Regions from separate parts of the Yersinia sp. 2541 StPb PI genome, predicted to be linked through region 1. Evidence: predicted binding sites of a transcription regulator. Region 1 holds the regulator's gene; the other holds the start of a gene.

Region 1 (4,317 bases):
ATACTGATCAGCCCGTCACGGTTGACTCCGTTAAACAAGCGTTAGATATGGAGGCCAATACTGTCACATTTACCGACAATGTGGTTATCAAGCAAGGTACCATTGAGATTAAAGCTGATAAAGTCGTGGTTACGCGCCCAGGCGGTGATCAAAGCAAAATGGTCATTGAAGGTTATGGTAATCCAGTCACTTTCTACCAGATGCAAGACAGTGGCAAACCCGTAAAAGGCCATGGGCAGAAACTGCGTTATGAAGTCGCAAATGATTTTGTGGTGTTGACTGGCAATGCTTATCTGGAGCAACTTGATAGTAATATCAAAGGTGATCGCATCACTTATCTGGTGAAAAAACAGCAGATGGAAGCCTTCAGTGATAAAGGCAACCGCGTCACCACCGTGTTATTACCGTCCCAATTACAAGACAAAGGGCCAGCAGCTTCAGGCCAAAAGAAGAGTAAGTAATCATTTATGGCAACATTAATCGCAGAAAAGCTGGCTAAGGCGTACAAAGGCCGTAAAGTGGTCGAAGACGTAAGCCTCAATGTGAAATCCGGTGAGATAGTGGGCCTGCTTGGGCCGAACGGCGCAGGGAAAACTACCACTTTTTATATGGTCGTCGGCATTGTCCAGCGTGACGCCGGGCGTATTGTGATTGATGACGAAGATATCAGCCTCTTGCCTCTCCATGAACGCGCTCGTCGCGGTATTGGTTATTTACCGCAAGAAGCCTCTATTTTCCGCCGCCTGAGTGTATTTAACAACTTAATGGCGGTGCTGGAGATCCGTAAAGACCTCTCTGTTGAGCAGCGTGAGGAACGGGCTGATGAATTAATGGAAGAGTTCCATATCACCCATTTACGTGACAACTTGGGGCAATCGCTTTCCGGTGGTGAACGCCGCCGTGTTGAAATAGCCCGTGCACTGGCGGCAAATCCTAAGTTTATTCTGCTGGATGAGCCTTTTGCCGGGGTTGATCCGATTTCCGTTATCGATATTAAAAAAATTATTGAACATCTACGCGACAGTGGTCTTGGCGTTCTTATTACCGACCATAACGTGCGTGAAACGTTAGACGTCTGTGAGCGGGCTTATATCGTAAGCCAGGGTCATTTAATCGCTCACGGTACGCCACAGGAAATCCTGGCTGACGAACAAGTTAAGCGTGTTTACCTCGGTGAAGAATTCCGTCTCTGACCTTTTTCCAATACCCAATAGATTTCAAGGTGCAGGAAGGCGGCAAACAATAAAATCGGTCATAAATCGATTTAAACAGCATTTATGCTAGCCCGCAGGTGCGGCCAAGTAACCGGCAGCCAATACCCCTGCAATTTGAAAGATGACGGATATTCCTTCATCTATAAAGGAAAATTGATACCGCATTATGAAGCAAGGTTTGCAACTCAAGTTCAGCCAACAACTGGCTATGACTCCGCAGCTTCAACAGGCTATTCGCTTGTTGCAGCTTTCTACACTTGAACTCCAGCAGGAGATTCAGTTAGCGCTGGAGAGTAACCCCCTGCTTGAGCAAACTGATCTTCATGAAGAGATAGATGCAAAAGAGACCGTAGACAGTGAATCGCTTGATACCCGCGAGGCGCTGGAACAAAAAGATATGCCCGAAGAGTTGCCACTTGATGCCACCTGGGATGAGATCTACACCGCAGGCACGCCATCAGGAATGGGCAATGATTATAGCGATGATGAGTTGCCGGTTTATCAAGGGGAAACGACCCAAACGCTACAAGACTACCTGATGTGGCAAGTGGATTTAACCCCATTCTCTGATACTGATGTTGCCATTGCGACCTCTATCGTGGATGCGGTCGATGAAACCGGTTACCTTACGGTGCCACTGGAAGATATTCTGGAAAGCATGGGGGACGAGAACGTCGCACTGGATGAAGTAGAAGCGGTGCTTAAGCGGATACAACACTTTGATCCTATTGGTGTCGCGGCACGTAACCTGCGTGAATGTCTGTTGGTACAGTTGTCACAATATGACAAAGATACCCCCTATCTTGCCGAAGCACGTCTGGTGGTTAGCGATTATCTGGATTTGCTGGGTAACCATGATTTCCGTACGATGATCCGCTTGAGTCGGCTAAAAGAAGATACACTTAAAGAAGCGATCGGCCTGATTCAGTCTCTGGATCCGCGTCCGGGTCAATCCATCAATACCGGGGAGTCCGAGTACGTCATTCCCGATGTTTTGGTGCGTAAAGACAAAGATCAATGGACGGTCGAGCTGAATGCCGATAGCATTCCACGCCTAAAAATCAACCAGCAGTATGCGGCGATGGGTAGCAGTACCCGCAATGACAGTGACGGGCAGTTTATCCGTAGCAATTTGCAAGAAGCAAAATGGTTGATAAAAAGTCTTGAAAGCCGCAATGAAACACTGCTGAAGGTGGCGCGTTGTATTGTAGAGCAGCAAGTAGCGTTTTTTGAGAATGGGCCTGAATTTATGAAACCCATGGTACTGGCCGATATCGCCCAGGCTGTGGATATGCATGAGTCGACAATCTCTCGCGTGACCACGCAGAAGTTCCTGCACAGTCCACGGGGTATTTTCGAGCTAAAATATTTCTTCTCCAGCCACGTCAATACTGATAGCGGAGGTGAAGCTTCTTCCACTGCAATTCGTGCACTGGTGAAAAAATTGGTTGCAGCAGAAAATCCTGCTAAACCTCTTAGTGACAGTAAGCTGACCACATTATTATGTGAACAAGGCATCATGGTGGCACGGCGTACCGTCGCGAAGTACCGAGAGTCGTTATCCATCCCGCCGTCAAATCAGCGTAAACAGTTGGTTTGACCTGAACTGAGAAGGAAGACACTATGCAGCTCAATATTACCGGACATCATGTCGAAATAACCGAAGCATTACGCGAGTTTGTTACCACTAAATTTGCCAAACTTGAGCAATATTTTGATCGCATTAACCAGGTATATGTGGTTTTAAGTGTTGAGAAAGTAAAACAAATTGCAGAAGCAACGGTACATGTGAATGGAGGCGAGTTGCACGCAAGCTCAGAGCAGGAGGATATGTACGCCGCAATTGATATTTTGGTTGATAAACTGGCCCGCCAGTTGAACAAACATAAAGACAAATTGAAACAACACTAAGAATCCTTGCGACTGTTATACCCAAAGAACATGGCGTTGCAGGTAGGCAGCAAACGAATGACAAATTGGCCAGAAACCGATTTTAATCGTATTTCTGCAAGCAGGCTTATTCATCTCGATGAACTGACTAAAGTCAGTGATTCGGGTAAGTAAACATAGCGAACAACCCTGTAGTTTCAAGTACAAAGGGTATATTCACCCATAAAGGTTCTACACTCGCTACATAACCGTTTCCAGCGTCGGGAGTGAATCCCCGCCGGAAACGGTTTAAAACAGCGCTTAAGTGAAAGATGAGATGATCAACGATCCAGCATTGCAATTAAGCTCGGTATTAAATATCGAGTGCACCAAAAGCTCCGTACATTGCTCAAGTAAAAAACGGGCTTTGGAAATTATCAGCGAGTTGGCTGCCAAGCAACTTAACCTACCTTCACAGGTGGTTTTCGATGCTGTCTTAACCCGCGAACGTATGGGCAGCACCGGTATTGGTAGTGGTATCGCGATACCTCATGGCAAGTTGGAAGAAGACACACTGCGTGCAGTGGGTGTATTTATCCGTCTGGAACAACCTATTGCCTTCGATGCTATTGATAACCAACCGGTTGATCTGTTATTTGCCTTGTTGGTTCCGGCAGATCAATGTAAAACTCACTTACACACTTTGTCTTTAGTGGCCAAGCGATTAGCTGATAAAACAGTGTGTCGGCGTCTGCGTGCAGCACAAAGTGATGATGAGCTTTATCAAATCATTACTGAATTACCACCGGAAACGGCGTAATTGGGAAAGTGGAAACTATTTTATCCGTTATGCCCGGATCTTGTAGCCGGAATATAGGGTTCTAATGTATACCCAATAAATTTCAAGATGTGGGCAAGCGCTCAACACGCCTACAACTTGAAAGATGACGGGGATAAATACCAAGGGGAGTTACTCACATGGTGCTGATGATTGTCAGCGGCCGTTCCGGTTCAGGGAAGTCTGTTGCTTTGCGCGCATTGGAAGATATGGGCTTTTATTGTGTCGATAACTTGCCTGTGGTTCTGCTGCCGCAATTGGCGAGTACACTTGCCGATAGGAATATCTCTGCCGCAGTGAGCATAGACGTACGTAATATGCCTGAATCACCTGAGGTATTTGAACATGCCATGACTCAACTGCCGGACAGCTTTTCACCACAGTTGCTGTTTTTGG
Region 2 (4,317 bases), 4.2 Mb from region 1:
TTTTTATAACAATGGCAAAAAAATAGGATGTATCCTCAAAAACCTTGGAGTTGCAACAAGGCAGCAAGTGAACTTATCCCGATGAGCTTACTCAGGTAAGTGATTCGGGTTAGTAAGCGAAGCTAACACAGTTGCAGCTTCAAGGGTGCGGCGAATAGAACTCAGGGCGCAGCTAGCGCCCTAAGTATCAGCAGTACCAAGAAGAATTAACCTTCTTTAGGACCACGACCTGCACGCTTACGATCGTTTTCCGTCAAGTGACGCTTACGGATACGAATTGATTGCGGGGTAACTTCTACCAATTCATCGTCATCGATGAATTCCAGTGCCTGTTCAAGAGTTTTCTTCAAGAAAGGAACCAGAGTGGTTGCTTCGTCAGTACCGGATGCACGCATGTTGGTCAGTTGCTTACCGGTCAGGCAGTTTACAGTCAGGTCGTTAGAACGTGAGTGAATACCGATGATCTGGCCTTCATACACTTCAGTCGCGTGACCAATAAACAGCTTGCCGCGGTCTTGCAGTTTGTACAGTGCGAATGCCACAGCTTTACCCTGACCGTTAGAGATCAGTACGCCGTTTTGACGTTGGCCGATCTCGCCTGGACGCACATCATCGTAGTGACTGAATGTGGAGTACAGCAGACCAGTACCAGAAGTCATAGTCATGAATTCAGTACGGAAGCCAATCAGGCCACGGCTTGGGATCATATAATCCAGACGAATACGACCTTTGCCGTCTGGAACCATGTCCTTCACGTCACCCTTACGCTCACCCATGGCTTGCATTACTGCGCCCTGGTGCTGTTCTTCGATATCCAGAGTTACGCTTTCAAATGGTTCTTGATTACGGCCGTCGATAACACGGTTGATAACTTTAGGACGGGAAACAGCCAGCTCGAAACCTTCGCGGCGCATGTTTTCGATCAGAACCGACAGGTGAAGTTCACCACGGCCTGATACGCGGAATGCGTCAGCATCTTCAGTTTCTTCAACACGCAGTGCTACGTTATGAATCAGCTCTTTGTTCAAACGGTCAAGGATCTGACGTGAAGTCACGTACTTGCCTTCTTTACCACAGAACGGAGAGGTGTTAACGCAGAAATACATAGTAACAGTTGGTTCATCAACAGACAGTGCTGGCAATGCTTCAACAGCATTCACATCACAGATAGTGTCAGAGATGTTCAACTCGCCCAAACCGGTGATAGCAACGATATCACCAGCTTCAGCCATAGTTGCTTCGATACGTTCCAGACCCATATGGCCCAGTACTTTAGCGATTTTACCGTTGCGGGTCTTACCTTCGCTATCGATAACAGTAACTTGCTGGTTAGGCTTAACAACACCACGTTTGATACGGCCGATGCCGATAACACCTACGTAGTTGTTGTAGTCCAACTGGGAGATTTGCATCTGCAATGGACCAGTGCTGTCTACGTCTGGTGCAGGCACATGGTCGATGATTGCCTGATACAGCGGAGTCATGTCTGCCGACATATCATTGTGGTCTTCGCCCGCAATACCCATCAATGCTGATGCGTAAATGATAGGGAAGTCCAGTTGTTCGTCAGTGGCATCCAGGTTTACGAACAGGTCGAACACCTGATCGACAACCCAATCTGGACGCGCGCCAGGACGGTCAACTTTGTTGATAACCACGATTGGTTTCAGACCATGAGCAAAGGCTTTCTTGGTCACGAAACGGGTCTGCGGCATCGGGCCATCCATTGCATCGACGACCAGCAGCACAGAGTCAACCATAGACATTACACGCTCAACCTCACCACCGAAATCGGCGTGTCCTGGGGTATCCACGATGTTGATGCGGTAGTCTTTCCAGTTAATGGCGGTATTTTTCGCGAGGATGGTTATCCCACGCTCTTTCTCCAAATCGTTGGAGTCCATTACACGTTCAGTTGCTTCAGCACGTTCACCGAACGTACCAGATTGTTGTAGCAACTTATCAACCAGGGTAGTTTTCCCATGGTCAACGTGCGCAATAATGGCGATGTTACGCAGATTCTCGATCACAGCTTTTTTGCCTCAGGCATTTAGAAATAGCGCGCTATTGTACACGTATTAAGCGAGGGACTAAACAAGATCACAAACTTCTCTTATAAACAACCTGACGGCGGTTAGTTTGTGATCCCTTTCACGGTGCAAAAATAGCCTCTCGGCCCACCTTTGCACCAATACAGTGCCCAACGACGCAAATGAAGCACCAAAATAGTGCAATATAACTATCCTGGTGCATACTGAATATCAGCAGACCCCTATGATATGGCATAAACGGGGCGTTTGGAAAGTTGGCATAGATTTCGCAACAGACTTTATGACGCAGTTTAGCATGAATAACGGTCATGAAAAATCAGCATGAGCGTTAGCCTGAATAAAAAGATAACTGAACACCCAAACGATAATCGTTCCACGACGACTATGACAAATCCAGGAGATATAAGTATGTCCGCTGAACATGTTTTGACGATGCTGAATGAGCACGAAGTGAAATTTGTTGATTTGCGCTTCACCGATACCAAAGGGAAAGAGCAGCACATCACTATTCCGGCTCATCAGGTCAACGCTGACTTCTTCGAAGAAGGCAAAATGTTTGATGGCTCCTCGATTGGTGGCTGGAAAGGCATTAACGAATCCGACATGGTACTGATGCCAGACGCCAGCACCGCTGTTATGGATCCGTTCTTCGAAGATTCCACACTGATTATCCGTTGTGACATTCTTGAGCCAGGTACCCTGCAAGGCTATGATCGCGACCCACGTTCAATCTCAAAACGCGCAGAAGAATTCCTGAAATCTTCAGGTATTGCAGATACCGTGCTGTTTGGGCCAGAACCAGAATTCTTCCTGTTTGACGATGTTCGTTTTGGTAGCAGCATCCGTGGCTCTCATGTCGCTATCGATGACATCGAAGGCGCATGGAACTCCAGCACCAAATACGAAGGCGGCAACAAAGGCCACCGTCCGGCAGTGAAAGGCGGTTACTTCCCAGTTCCTCCGGTTGATTCTTCACAGGACCTGCGTTCTACCATGTGTCTGACCATGGAAGAAATGGGCCTGGTAGTAGAAGCGCATCACCATGAAGTGGCTACCGCAGGTCAGAACGAAGTGGCTACTCGCTTCAATACCATGACCAAGAAAGCCGATGAAATTCAGATCTACAAATATGTGGTGCACAACGTGGCACACGCATTCGGCAAAACTGCGACCTTTATGCCAAAACCAATGTTTGGTGATAATGGTTCAGGCATGCACTGCCATATGTCGTTGTCCAAGAACGGTACTAACCTGTTCGCCGGTGACAAATATGCTGGCCTGTCTGAAATGGCGCTGTTCTACATCGGCGGTATCATCAAGCACGCAAAAGCAATTAACGCCTTGGCTAACCCAACGACTAACTCCTACAAGCGTTTGGTCCCAGGCTACGAAGCTCCGGTCATGTTGGCATACTCTGCCCGTAACCGTTCAGCTTCTATCCGTATTCCAGTGGTTGCCAGCCCGAAAGCGCGTCGTATTGAAGCACGTTTCCCGGATCCAGCCGCTAACCCATACTTGTGCTTCGCAGCACTGCTGATGGCTGGCCTTGATGGCATCATCAACAAAATTCACCCAGGTGATGCGATGGACAAAAACCTGTATGACTTGCCACCGGAAGAAGAAGCAGAAATTCCAAAAGTTGCAGGTTCACTGGACGAAGCTATGGCTGCACTGAACGAAGACCGCGAGTTCCTGACCCGTGGTGGCGTGTTCACTGACGACGCTATCGATGCTTATATCGAACTGCGTAAAGAAGAAATGGACCGCGTTCGTATGACTCCGCACCCAGTTGAGTTCGAACTGTATTACAGCGTTTAATTTTAGTTTACCCAATAGATTTCAAGGTGTAGGAAGGCGGCAAGCGAGAGAATCCCGATGAGCTTACACCAGTAAGTGATTCGGGTGAGTGAGAGCAGCCAACACACCTACAACTTGAAAGATGAAGGGTTGTTGCCGTGGAAACTTTTGGCCCATCTTCGGATGGGCTTTTTTCTCCACTTTTCGTTTTCGTCATATTTCCTCTGGCTCAGTCACGACTGAACCGATTAGGATGTATTCACCAAAAGAGTGCAGGAGTCTGCGTAATGGCAACAGGCACGCTGCCCGATGCTGGGCAGATCCTTAATTCTCTCATTAATAGTATTCTGCTATTAGATGATGATTTGGCTATCCATTATGCCAATCCCGCTGCGCAGCAACTTCTGGCGCAAAGCTCTCGTAAACTTTTTGGTACACCCCTGCCCGATTTATTAGGCTATTTTTCTCT

What was found. Region 1 encodes sigma-54, which starts transcription at its own class of promoters, with help from an activator protein. Its sites were predicted from a motif close to GTTGGCACANNTTTCGCTNT; they were not measured.
Positions count from the first base shown of each region.
Region 2: a site for sigma-54 is predicted at 2,305-2,324, ahead of glnA (glutamate--ammonia ligase). Genes of this name have one in related genera too.

Region 1 covers NZ_JAZGQB010000001.1:479,617-483,933, reverse strand. Annotated here, with positions in the region: gene lptA (lipopolysaccharide ABC transporter substrate-binding protein LptA) at 1-461, shown strand, start outside; gene lptB (LPS export ABC transporter ATP-binding protein) at 468-1,193, shown strand; gene rpoN (RNA polymerase factor sigma-54) at 1,381-2,814, shown strand; gene hpf (ribosome hibernation promoting factor) at 2,838-3,125, shown strand; gene ptsN (PTS IIA-like nitrogen regulatory protein PtsN) at 3,421-3,903, shown strand; gene rapZ (RNase adapter RapZ) at 4,062-4,317, shown strand, end outside.
Region 2 covers NZ_JAZGQB010000001.1:4,706,460-4,710,776, forward strand. Annotated here, with positions in the region: gene typA (ribosome-dependent GTPase TypA) at 207-2,030, opposite strand; gene glnA (glutamate--ammonia ligase) at 2,460-3,869, shown strand; gene glnL (nitrogen regulation protein NR(II)) at 4,136-4,317, shown strand, end outside.